DNA from 3 places in the Rhizobium brockwellii genome. Region 2 is predicted to be linked to each of the others. Evidence: predicted binding sites of a transcription regulator. Region 2 holds the regulator's gene; each other region holds the start of a gene.
What was found. The regulator HrcA, encoded in region 2, represses chaperone genes, less so after heat shock. The targets are predictions, from matches to a motif close to GTTAGCACTCNCNNNNNGNGAGTGCTAAC.
Positions count from the first base shown of each region.

Region 1 (4,153 bases), 1.0 Mb from region 2:
TGCCCGCCGTTACGTCGGCGTTCTCCCCGGTCAGGCCCGTCAGCGCCGACTTGGCGCGCAACAGTGCCACGCCGCCGCCGGGCACGATGCCCTCCTCGACCGCCGCACGGGTGGCGTTCAGCGCGTCATCGATGCGGTCCTTCTTTTCCTTGACTTCCGTCTCGGTGGCGCCGCCGACGCGGATGACTGCGACGCCGCCGGCGAGTTTCGCCAGGCGTTCCTGCAGCTTTTCCTTGTCGTAATCGGAGGTGGTCTCCTCGATCTGCGCCTTGATCTGCTGGATGCGCGCCTGGATGGCTGCTTTGTCGCCGGCGCCGTCGATGATCGTGGTGCTCTCCTTGTCGATCAGCACGCGCTTGGCGTGGCCGAGCATATCGAGCGTGACGTTGTCGAGCTTGATGCCGAGATCCTCGGAAATCATCTGGCCTGATGTAAGCACGGCAATGTCTTCCAGCATGGCCTTGCGGCGATCACCGAAACCCGGCGCCTTGACGGCTGCGACCTTCAGGCCGCCGCGCAGCTTGTTGACAACAAGCGTCGCCAGCGCCTCGCCTTCGACGTCCTCCGAGATGAGCAGCAGCGGTTTGCCAGTCTGTACGACAGCTTCCAGGATCGGCAGCATCGCCTGCAGGCTGCCAAGTTTCTTCTCGTGAACGAGGATATAGGGATCCTCCAGTTCCACGCGCATCTTCTCGGCATTGGTGACGAAATAGGGTGAGAGATAGCCGCGGTCGAACTGCATACCCTCGACGACGTCGAGTTCGGTCTCGGCGGTTCGCGCCTCTTCGACCGTTATGACGCCCTCATTGCCGACCTTGTCCATCGCCTTGGCGATCATCTCACCGATGGCGGCGTCGCCATTGGCGGCAATGGTGCCGACCTGGGCGATCTCGCCTGATGATTTGACCTTCATCGCCCGCGCCTTGATTTCCTTGACGACGGCGGTGACGCCGAGATCGATGCCGCGCCTGAGATCCATCGGGTTCATGCCGGCAGCGACGAGCTTTGCGCCTTCGCGGAAGATGGAGGCGGCGAGCACCGTTGCCGTCGTCGTGCCGTCGCCGGCAAGATCATTGGTCTTCGAAGCCACCTCGCGCACCATTTGCGCGCCCATGTTCTCGAACTTGTCGGCGAGCTCGATCTCCTTGGCGACGCTAACGCCGTCCTTGGTAATGCGCGGTGCGCCATAGGCCTTGTCGATGACGACGTTGCGACCCTTCGGGCCAAGCGTCACCTTGACGGCGTTGTTGAGCAATTCGACGCCTCGTAGCAGGCGGTCGCGCGCGTCGGTGGAGAACCTGATTTCCTTGGCAGACATGATATTTCTTCCCAGTTCGGTCTTGAGATGCTGGTCACAAATTCGACGCTCAGGCGGCTTTGTCGGCAGCCGCTTCGGTCTTTTCGACGATGCCCATGATGTCGGTCTCCTTCATGATCAGAAGGGTTTCGCCATCGATCGTGACCTCTGTCCCCGACCATTTTCCAAACAGAATGAGATCACCGACCTCGACATCAAGCGGGACCAGATTGCCGCTTTTGTCGCGCAGGCCCGGGCCGACTGCGACCACTTCGCCTTGCTGCGGCTTCTCCTTGGCGGTGTCTGGAATGATGATCCCGCCCTTGGATTTGACATCGCCTTCCGCACGTCGAATGACGACGCGGTCGTGAAGTGAACGGAATTTCATAGAGGTCTTTCTGCTGCCGGCGCGTAGGGCGGCTGCAACTCATAAATAGCACTCGTGGCACTCGATTGATAGGAGTGCCAAGAAATATTATTCACGCAGGAATTTTTTTAAGATATTCAGGAAATCAAACCGACCTGATATTTTGTAATAATCAGGAAATGAATAGAATTTTTTGCGCCGTCGCGTCCCATTTTATTTGCGTGAACGAAGAGTTAATTTGGCGTTTTTCATATATAAATCAGAATTTATCTTGATTTAAGCTCAATCGAGGCGCAATGATAGGCCTCGTCGATTTGGCCGACCTGGCTTCGCGGTGTCAGAGACCTACGACCCGCCATCACCACTGAATTCTCGATAGCGATCCATGACGTCGTTCCGGCGTTGATTTCGCCTGTTCTGATCCGGAATGAGCTTGGCGCTGACCGCGGATGTACCGGCAGCCTCGAGTTCGTCCGGTTCGGATCTCAACGATACAGGAAACGCATCGGTGTGTTCCTGCGGAGGCCTCAGCCGTGACAAGTCGCACCACACAAACCGTCGTCCGCTTTTCATCCCCATTCCGCCTGCCCGGCTTCGACGGGGCGCAGCCAGCCGGAGAATACCGCGTCGACTATGACGAGGAATTGATCGACAGCGTTTCCAGGCTTGCCTGGCGACGGGTCGGCGCCTTCATCCACCTGCCGGCGATCGCCGCGCAGAGTTCGACGCAGCAGATGATGCCTATCCACCTGTCAGATCTCGAAACCGCGATCGAAAAGGACCACAAACCGTCATGACCGCTACGCGCATCCCGCAACGCAATGGACGCTCAATCCGGCGCGAGGCAGCAACGCATATCTTCAAGGTGGGGCAGACTGTCCGAGTGAAGGACGGGTTCTTGGTCGTTCCCTCCAAGCTTCCCGACACATACCGCATTACCGCCACGCTGCCTCTCAGAGGAAATGTGCTGCAATACCGCATTCGCAGTGACGATGAACGTCATGAGCGGGTCGCGACGGAAGATAGCCTGGAACTGGTAAACCTATCGCCCGCCGGCAGCGGCGCAACACTGATCGAGAGGACGTTTGGCCATGGCCACGGCCCGAACGACGAAAGGTTGACATCGTGAACAGCCATGAAGACGAAGCCGAACGAAGACGGAATGCCTTTGCCGTCCACACCTGGGAAGCGCCCGGCCGCTACTCCATGGAGATCGAACACGACCGCCGGATCGAATCCGCCCGTTCGTGGACCGTCTATCGTGTTTCTGCAAGCGTTCCCGTGCACGTCGACCATGCGGAAGCCGGGGAAGACATGATGTCCTTCAATCTCCTCAACATAGGATACCGGAAGGAATGGCTCAGGCTGTCGGGCGCCGCTCGGAGTGCTCGTAAGAGCCCGCCGGTCCAACCATGGCGCTAGCTTTCCTAAACCAAAGCCGTAGCTTCGATGCAGCGAGAAATGCTGTGCGCTTCGTCGGCCATGACGGCATGTTCCAGGTGTTGTTCTTCATCGAGGTTGGCGCGCTGGCGAAATCCGACGCCGCATTGCAAAGAACCGAGCCTTCGGAAACGAGGTGGCTTTCGTCTTTCGACGCCCTGCGCAACTCCATTCAGAACGTGGCACACAAAGCCTATTCCTACCGCCGCCGCGCCTTCTATACTCTAACTGCGGCGGATTTCCGCTAGACGGATCCGGACGCGCGAGAACGCTCCATGTTAATCCGTTACGGCTATGAAATAACGTTGACCTGCCCGCAGCCGACAGCATTGGTCTGTCTGTTGTCGGTTCATGACGATCGCGCGGCCGACATCAGAATTCCGGAAACGGTCTTCACCACGCCCGATGTTCCCACTTCGACCTATCGCGATCTCTTCGGCAACCGCTGTCTTCGGTTGGTTGCCCCAGCGGGCGACCTGACCATATGGGGCGATGCGACGATCGAAGACGACGGCAAACTGGACAGGTCGCTGCCAGGAGCCAGGGAACTCCCGGTTTCGGAGTTGCCGGATGATTGCCTCGTCTACCTGATGGGCAGCCGCTATTGCGAGACGGATCGTCTCAGCCAGATTGCATGGGATATGTTCGGCACCGTCTCACCCGGCTGGGGCCGCGTTCAGGCGATCTGCGACTTCGTTCACGGCCATATCCAATTCGACTACATGCAGGCGCGATCGACGCGGACAGCTTTCGAGGCGTTCCACGAACGTGTCGGCGTCTGTCGCGACTTTGCGCATCTCGCGGTGGCGCTGTGCCGTTGCCTCAACATTCCTGCCCGATATATCAATGGCCATCTCGGTGACATCGGTATTCCCGTCGTCGATCCGATGGACTTCAGCGCCTGGATCGAGGTCTTCCTCGACGGTGCATGGCATACATTCGATCCGCGCAACAACACGCCGCGGATCGGTCGTATCATCGTCGCACGCGGGCGCGACGCCGCCGACATACCGCTCATCAATTCCTTCGGACCGCATGTGCTGAAGGCA
Region 1 covers NZ_CP053439.1:1,023,971-1,028,123, reverse strand. Annotated here, with positions in the region: gene groL (chaperonin GroEL) at 1-1,318, opposite strand, end outside; gene RLCC275e_RS05265 (co-chaperone GroES) at 1,368-1,685, opposite strand; gene RLCC275e_RS05260 (hypothetical protein) at 2,198-2,461, shown strand; gene RLCC275e_RS05255 (hypothetical protein) at 2,458-2,793, shown strand; gene RLCC275e_RS05250 (hypothetical protein) at 2,790-3,086, shown strand; gene RLCC275e_RS05245 (DUF1488 family protein) at 3,077-3,352, shown strand; gene RLCC275e_RS05240 (transglutaminase-like domain-containing protein) at 3,380-4,153, shown strand, end outside.
Region 1: RLCC275e_RS05265 (co-chaperone GroES) is a predicted target of HrcA. The motif match lies at 1,739-1,767, and genes of this name have one in related genera.

Region 2 (4,153 bases):
GCGACCATCCCGGACCTTAACGGCAGCATCCGGATGCCGCCAATATGGGGAGAGGAGCCCGGCGCTGCAAGGCATGGGACGCGACGTGCCGGCGTCGGCCTCTCAATTTAAGGCGGTGGCGTCAGGCTCTTTCCTTGACAAAGCGTCTGCTGCCTCGCATCAAAACGTGCCCGCGCGGAATGTGTTGATTTGTGACGGGACGTGAAGAAATCGGTGCATACCCCGATAACACGCAGTGCGAGGATGGAACGATCGGAATGGCAAGCGCAAGAAAGATCATCATCGATACGGATCCCGGCCAGGACGACGCGGCCGCCATCATGCTTGCCTTCGGCAGTCCCGATGAGCTGGAGGTTTTGGGGATCACCACGGTCGCCGGCAACGTGCCGCTGTCGCTCACCAGCCGCAATGCGCGCATCGTCTGCGAGCTCTGCGGACGGACGGAGACGAAGGTTTTCGCCGGCGCCGCCGCGCCGATCGCCCGCAAGCTGGTGACGGCCGAACATGTGCACGGCAAGACCGGTCTCGACGGTCCGGAACTCAGCGAGCCGACGATGGCGCTGCAGCCCGGCCATGCCGTCGACTTCATCATCGAGACGCTGCGCCGAGAGCCGGAAGGCACGGTGACGCTGTGCACGCTCGGGCCGCTCACCAATATCGGCATGGCCTTCCAGAAGGCGCCCGACATCGTCCCCCGCATCCGTGAGCTGGTGATGATGGGCGGCGGCTTCTTCGAGGGCGGCAACATCACGCCGGCGGCCGAATTCAACATCTATGTCGACCCAGAGGCGGCCGATATCGTCTTCCGCTCAGGCGTTCCGATCGTGATGATGCCGCTTGACGTGACGCATCAATTGCTGACCCGCAAGGACCGGGTGAAGCGCATGGCCGAGATCGGCACGGCACCGGCAAAGGCCATGGTCGAGATGCTGGAATTCTTCGAGCGGTTCGACATCGAGAAATACGGTTCCGACGGCGGGCCGCTGCACGACCCGACCGTTGTCGCCTACCTGCTGAAGCCGGAGCTTTTTAAGGGCCGCGACTGCAATGTCGAGATCGAGGTTCAGTCCGAACTCACCGTCGGCATGACGGTCGTCGACTGGTGGCACGTGACCGAGCGCAAGCGCAATGCCAGGGTCATGCGCTATGTCGATGCGGACGGCTTCTTCGATCTGCTGATCGAACGCTTCGCCCGCATCTAAAACTTCGTTTCCTTCCTCGCGAGGAGGAAGGAAACGATCTCAGGCGTCTTTCTCGTCGAAGACGGAGTTGGTTTCGGCTTCGGCCGGCTTCGGGCCGCCCTTGGCAACGCCGACCATGGCCGGGCGTAGCACGCGCTCGCCGATGGTGAAGCCTGCCTGCACGACCTGAACGACCGTGTTGTTCGGCACGTCGGGGTTCGGCACCTCGAACATCGCCTGATGGAAATTCGGATCGAACTTCTGGCCAACCGGCTCCAGCTTGCGAACGCCGTGGCGCTCGAGAGCCGACAGCATGGCGCGCTCGGTCATCTCGACACCCTCGATCAGGGTGCTCAGGCCGGCATCGGCCGCAGCCCTGGTCTCCGGAGGGATGGCATCGAGCGCGCGGCGCAGATTGTCCGAGACGGCGAGCATGTCGCGCGCGAAACCCGCGACGGAATAGGACTTGGCATCCTTCACCTCGCGCTCGGTGCGGCGGCGCAGATTGTCCATCTCGGCGGCAAGGCGCAGATAGCGGTCGCGCAGTTCGCCGTTTTCGGCTTTCAGAAGCTCGATCGGGTCCGGCTGGGCGGGTTCTTGCTGCGCAGTTTCGTTCTCGACGTAGGCGGCAGCGTCGGCTGCGGCATCGGCCGCAGGTGCGTCAGGTCCGTTTTTCGTCGTGTCATCGGTCATGACGGTCTCCGGTTGGTGTCTTCAGATGCGCCCGATATCGAGGTTTGACCGAAAAAAATCAAGTCTGCGTGACAAAGAAGCGAAAATTCCGCGTGACTGAGAGCTGCGCATCAAAGCTGATTGCGCGAAAGGCGGGAGACGAGCTGGGCTGTATAGTCCACCATCGGCACGATGCGGGAATAATTGAGCCGTGTCGGGCCGATGACGCCGACGGCGCCGACGATACGATCGTCGTCGTCACGATAGGGCGCGACGATCAGCGACGAGCCGGAAAGCGAGAAGAGCTTGTTTTCCGAACCGATGAAGATGCGCACACCCGAACCGCTTTCGGCGAGATTGAGAATCTCGATCAGGCTGTCCTTCTTCTCGAGGTCGTCGAACAGCAGGCGCAGCCGGTCGAGGTCCTCGGCGCCGGCGAGGCCTTCGAGCAGGTTGGCGCGGCCGCGGATGATCAGCTGCGTCGGTTTTCCCTCGTCCGGGCTGCCGGCCCACACAGCAATGCCGCGCTCGACCAGATCGCGAGAGAGGGCATCGAGCTCGTGGCGGACGTCGTCCTTCAGCCGGCTTAACTGTTTGCGAAGCTCCGGCAGGGTCTGGCCGGACATATGGGCATTGAGGAAATTCGCCGCCTCGGTCAGCTGCGACGAGGTAACGCCGGCCGGCAGCTCGATGATGCGGTTTTCCACCTGATCATGATCGCCGACGAGCACAGCCAGCGCCTTTGTCGGTTCGAGCCGGATGAACTCGACATGTTTCAGCACCGGATCGCTTTTCGAGGTGATAACCAGGCCGGCGCCGCGCGAAATGCCGGACAACATGCGGCTTGCCTCGTTCATCATCGATTCGACGGGATTGCCGCCGCTTTCGGCCCGCACCTGGCGGTCGATGTTGGCGCGTTCCTCGGCCGAGAGGTCGCCGACCTGCATGAAGGCATCGACGAAGAAGCGCAGACCGATCTGGGTCGGCAACCGGCCGGCGCTGACATGCGGCGAATAAATCAGTCCGAGCTCTTCGAGATCGCTCATGACGTTGCGCACCGAGGCCGGCGACAGCGACATCGGCAGGATACGGGACAGGTTGCGCGAACCGAGCGGCTCACCGCTTTCCAGATAACCTTCGACGATGCGACGAAAAATTTCCCTGGAGCGCTCGTCCAGCGCAGCTACGGCATCCGAAACCGACGTCGACCTGATGCCCATGAAGCTTTCGAACCCGTGCTGATGATACTTCCCGAAAAGTAAGTCAAACTAACACCCGTGGCAAAAGGGAATTTGCAAATGAGCGCCGCCAATCGTAGAAGCGGTCAAATAAACCCCAGGAGATAAGAATGCGGCCTTCAGGCAGAAAAATCGACCAGATGCGCAAGGTCTCGTTCGAGCGCAATTTTTCCAAGCATGCGGAAGGCTCCTGCCTGGTGAAGTTCGGCGATACGCATGTGCTCTGCACCGCGAGCCTTGAAGAAAAGACGCCGCCATGGCTGCGCAATACCGGCAAGGGCTGGGTCACGGCCGAATACGGCATGCTGCCGCGGGCAACCGGCGAACGCATGAAGCGCGAAGCCGCCGCCGGCAAGCAGGGCGGCCGCACCCAGGAAATCCAGCGGCTGATCGGCCGGTCGCTGCGCGCCGTCGTCGACTTGCAGGCACTCGGCGAACGGCAGATCACGCTCGATTGCGACGTCATCCAGGCCGATGGCGGCACGCGCACAGCCTCGATCACCGGCGGCTGGATCGCGCTTTACGACTGCCTGAAATGGATGGAAAGCCGCAACATGATCAAGGTCGACCGGGTCTTGAAGGATCACGTCGCTGCCATCTCCTGCGGCATCTTCGCCAGCCAGCCGGTGATCGATCTCGATTACATCGAAGACTCCTCGGCCGAGACCGATGCGAACTTCGTCATGACCGGCACCGGCGGGATCGTCGAGATCCAGGGCACGGCCGAAGGCACGCCGTTCAGCGAGGGCGAATTCACATCGCTGATGCAGCTTGCCAGAAACGGCATCGGTGAACTCGTGGCGCTGCAGAAGCAAGCCGTCGAAGGATGAACCCCATGCTGGAAGGCATGTTGGAAACGGCGCTCTATGCGCGGGATCTCGATCAGGCCGAGGCGTTCTACGAAGACGTTCTCGGGCTTGAAAAGATCGCCCGCGCCGCCAACCGGCATGTCTTCTTCCGCTGTGGCCCCGGCGTTCTCCTGATCTTCAATCCCGAGGAAACGGTGAAGCCGCCGGCGCCTGAAGCACTGCAGGTGCCGCCGCACGGCACGAGCGGCCAAGG
Region 2 covers NZ_CP053439.1:4,886-9,038, reverse strand. Annotated here, with positions in the region: gene RLCC275e_RS00045 (nucleoside hydrolase) at 258-1,202, shown strand; gene grpE (nucleotide exchange factor GrpE) at 1,242-1,874, opposite strand; gene hrcA (heat-inducible transcriptional repressor HrcA) at 1,985-3,073, opposite strand; gene rph (ribonuclease PH) at 3,202-3,921, shown strand; gene RLCC275e_RS00025 (VOC family protein) at 3,918-4,153, shown strand, end outside.

Region 3 (4,153 bases), on a different replicon from region 2:
TGCGCCGATTGCCGACCTTGGTGGCAGTTGCAGGCGAACTGCGCAAATTTGTCCGCGTTCCTATTGTCCGTTCCTGATGTCACGCAGGAGATCCAGGCCGCGCTGGTATTTTTCCGTTTTCTTGCCAGCTTGTTCGGCCTGCCGGAGATTGTCTTCAAGATCGGCCCGTTTGACTGGCAAGGCCAGCGGGTTTGATGCTGCACGTCTGACGAAGTCGTCATCCGGCTCGTCCGGCCGCCGTGTCAGAGCATTCACCGCCGAGATGATCGCCGGCGGAAAGCCTTCTTCCCTCAGCCTGTCGAGCGTCCAGCCGCTTCCCTTTTCGACGACGTCATGAAGGTAAGCGACCGTTCGAGTCTCGTCGCCGGAAACGAGAAGGGCTACTCTCTGGCAGTGTTCGAAGAACGGCCGGCCGGTTTTGTCCGCCTTACCTTCGTGGGCTGTAAGAGCGATCTGGATGGCATGGTCGAGATGCTGCATAGCGATCACGGTCCCTCGGTCTTCCTGATCTTCCGCCGGGAAGACTTTTCGCCCGTCGTCATTTCGATGTCAGCCACCGGAGCCTTGGATGCCTGAACAGCCCTCGCTCGTGGCCGATCGAAATCGCCGCTCTCACCGGCGCCTTGAAGAAGCGCTGCGTCATCCCTGTCGTCTTCATCGAGCAGATTCTGCAGCGTCTCATTCTCATCCTCGCCCGACAGTTCGTCGCAGGCTTGAAGCCAATGGCGCTGGTCGGCGCCATCCGGGCGGCCCTCGGCCTCCCAGATTTCGTAGGCGCGCTGGCGTATCTGCTCGTGCTTGTCTATAGCCATGATCTCCTCCAAGCGCATTGGAATGAGCCGTTCGACGAACGGGCCCAGCCGCCTCAGGGCGTGTTGATGGTTGGAAGAAAATCCTCCACCTGTTTGCGTTGATCCTTTGGAAGCGTCTCCACCCGCTCCTTCCAGAACCGTTCGGCTTCCGGCGGATCCTCGTCCCATTGGCGAACATCGGTGATATTGTCGTCGATCATGGATCGACGGTGGCCGCCGAGGCTGAGATATTCTTTTGCAAGCTTCAGGCTTGGGGTTTCGGTTTCGGTGCCGCTATCACGATTTAATGCCGAGCTGGCGTTGCGTCGGGCTGTTTCCAATGCCCTTTTGCGATCGGTCTCGGCCCGTTCTGTATCGGCGGAACGCGCGTCATCTGTGCCGCTCTCGGGCGGCACGCTGGATTTGAAAGTCGTCATGGATCACCTTTCGAGTTGTGATCCCATAACCTTCGCAAGCAGTGAGAGTTCCGCGTGGTGGGCGATTGATTTGAGCGGGGGATCGAGGCGGGGCCACGCATCCGGCGATCAATGGACGGCCATACTCACCATTCGATAGGGGTGTACGGCCTCGAATTGGGAGATCATCGCCGTCGCCTGCTGAAATACGAGCTCGGCATTTTCTGGATCATCACGGGCGAGTTCATCGGCATTGACGCGGATCGCTTCGGCCATGTTGTTGGAAAGTGCGGCAAACTGCGTATTGCCTTCGACATAGGCCTCACGTGCCGTGTCCTCCAGCGTACGGGCGATATCGACGAGAATTTCCTCGCGTTCCTCGACACTGAGGTCTTTGATGATATTGGTCTGTTCTTCCATGTCACTCACTCCAAAAAGACGTGGGACGATGACCGAGCTTAAGCAAGCCTCGATCACCAAAGAGTTGGGAATGCCGAAATCCCGATTCAAGCCTCAATGCAGCTCGAAGTCGCCTCCGGCACCACGCCGTCGCCTTCATTGTTCGAACGCGGGAGGCAATTTTCTGTTCCCTACCGGGCGTTAGCACTCACGAGCAGGGAGTGCCAATTTTTCTTCCATCACCTCTTGAATTGCAAAACCATCGAACCAAATCATTCTCACGAGGCTCGCGCGCGAGCACCCGCCCGGATTGGTCATCCGGTCCGGCTAAAGACAACGTCATCACTGTTTGTCGATGGAGGAAGACATGTCGTTCCGACCGCTTCACGACCGCATTCTCGTCCGCCGGGTCGTTTCAGAGGAAAAGACCAAGGGCGGCATCATCATTCCCGACACCGCCAAGGAAAAACCGCAGGAAGGCGAGGTCATTGCCGTTGGCCCCGGCGCGCGCAACGACGCCGGCCAAATCCAGGCGCTCGACGTCAAGACTGGCGATCGCATCCTGTTTGGCAAATGGTCGGGCACCGAGATCAAGATCAATGGCGAAGACCTGCTGATCATGAAGGAAAGCGACGTGATGGGGATCATCGAACCGCAGGGCGAAAAGAAGCAGGCCGCCTGAGATCCCTGCGGACATCAGTCAATGCTGGAACGTTTCAGCCTTTCATGGAAACGCAGAACCGCTCCAACCTTTTATTTCTGACGCAATTCCGAAAGGAAAACCGCGTCGCACTTTTCCTGGAATTACTCTGGCTGCCTATGAAGGAGTGAGGACATGGCTGCTAAAGAAATTAAATTCAGCACCGAAGCCCGCGAGAAGATGCTGCGTGGCGTCGACATCCTGGCCAACGCCGTAAAGGCGACCCTCGGCCCGAAAGGCCGCAACGTCGTGATCGAAAGATCTTTCGGCGCCCCGCGCATCACCAAGGACGGCGTTTCGGTCGCCAAGGAAATCGAACTCGAAGACAAGTTCGAAAACATGGGCGCCCAGATGGTCCGCGAAGTTGCTTCGAAGACCAGCGACGTCGCCGGCGACGGCACCACGACGGCAACGGTACTGGCCCAGGCAATCGTCAAGGAGGGCGCCAAGGCGGTCACGTCGGGTATGAACCCGATGGACCTGAAACGCGGCATCGATCTTGCGGTCGCCGCCATCGTCGCGGAACTGAAGGCCAACGCCCGCAAGATCTCCAACAATTCCGAAATCGCCCAGGTCGGCACCATATCCGCCAATGGCGATGCCGAAATCGGCCACTTTTTGGCGGAAGCCATGGAAAAGGTCGGCAATGATGGCGTGATCACCGTCGAAGAAGCAAAGACTGCGGAGACCGAACTCGAAGTCGTCGAAGGCATGCAGTTCGACCGCGGCTATCTCAGCCCCTACTTCGTCACCAATGCCGACAAGATGCGGGTGGAGTTCGAAGACCCTTATATCCTCATCCATGAGAAGAAGCTGTCGAACCTGCAATCGATGCTGCCGGTTCTCGAAGCCGTCGTCCAATCCAGCAAGCCGCTCCTCATCATCGCTGAAGACGTCGAAGGCGAAGCTCTTGCTACGCTCGTCGTCAACAAGCTGCGCGGGGGCCTGAAGATCGCCGCCGTCAAGGCGCCCGGCTTCGGCGACCGCCGCAAGGCCATGCTCGAAGACATTGCCATCCTGACCGCCGGCACCGTCATCTCCGAAGATCTCGGCATCAAGCTCGAATCCGTCACGCTCGACATGCTCGGCCGTGCCAAGAAGGTTTCGATCGAGAAGGAAACCACCACGATCGTCGATGGGTCAGGCGCCAAGTCCGACATCGAAGGCCGCGTTGCCCAGATCAAGGCCCAGATCGAAGAAACCACCTCGGACTATGACCGCGAGAAACTGCAGGAACGCCTTGCCAAGCTTGCCGGCGGCGTTGCCGTCATCCGCGTCGGCGGCTCGACGGAAGTCGAAGTGAAGGAAAAGAAGGACCGCGTCGACGACGCGCTGCATGCAACCCGAGCGGCGGTCGAGGAAGGCATCCTGCCGGGCGGCGGCGTGGCGCTGCTGCGCGCCGTCAAGGCGCTCGACAATGTCAAGACCGCCAATACTGACCAGCGCGTCGGTGTCGACATCGTTCGCCGCGCGGTCGAGGCGCCGGCTCGCCAGATCGCCGAAAACGCCGGAGCGGAAGGCTCGGTCATTGTCGGCAAGCTGCGCGAGAAAAGCGAATTCTCTTACGGCTGGAACGCTCAGACGGGCGAGTATGGCGACCTCTATGCACAGGGCGTCATCGATCCAGCCAAGGTGGTTCGAACCGCGCTGCAGGATGCGGCCTCCATCGCCGGTCTTCTCGTCACGACGGAAGCCATGATCGCCGAGAAACCCAAGAAGGACGCGCCGCCGCCAATGCCCGCCGGCCCCGGCATGGACTTCTAAGGCGTTTGCCGGCCCGCCGGCCTCGCTGGGCGGGCCCTATCTGAGGGAATAGAGATGGTTCAAACGATCAAAAACCGATCGCA
Region 3 covers NZ_CP053440.1:831,519-835,671, reverse strand. Annotated here, with positions in the region: gene RLCC275e_RS27530 (HD domain-containing protein) at 61-480, opposite strand; gene RLCC275e_RS27525 (DUF2934 domain-containing protein) at 486-812, opposite strand; gene RLCC275e_RS27520 (hypothetical protein) at 866-1,228, opposite strand; gene RLCC275e_RS27515 (hypothetical protein) at 1,337-1,627, opposite strand; gene RLCC275e_RS27510 (co-chaperone GroES) at 1,974-2,288, shown strand; gene groL (chaperonin GroEL) at 2,442-4,070, shown strand; gene RLCC275e_RS27500 (hypothetical protein) at 4,125-4,153, shown strand, end outside.
Region 3: RLCC275e_RS27510 (co-chaperone GroES) is a predicted target of HrcA. The motif match lies at 1,807-1,835, and genes of this name have one in related genera.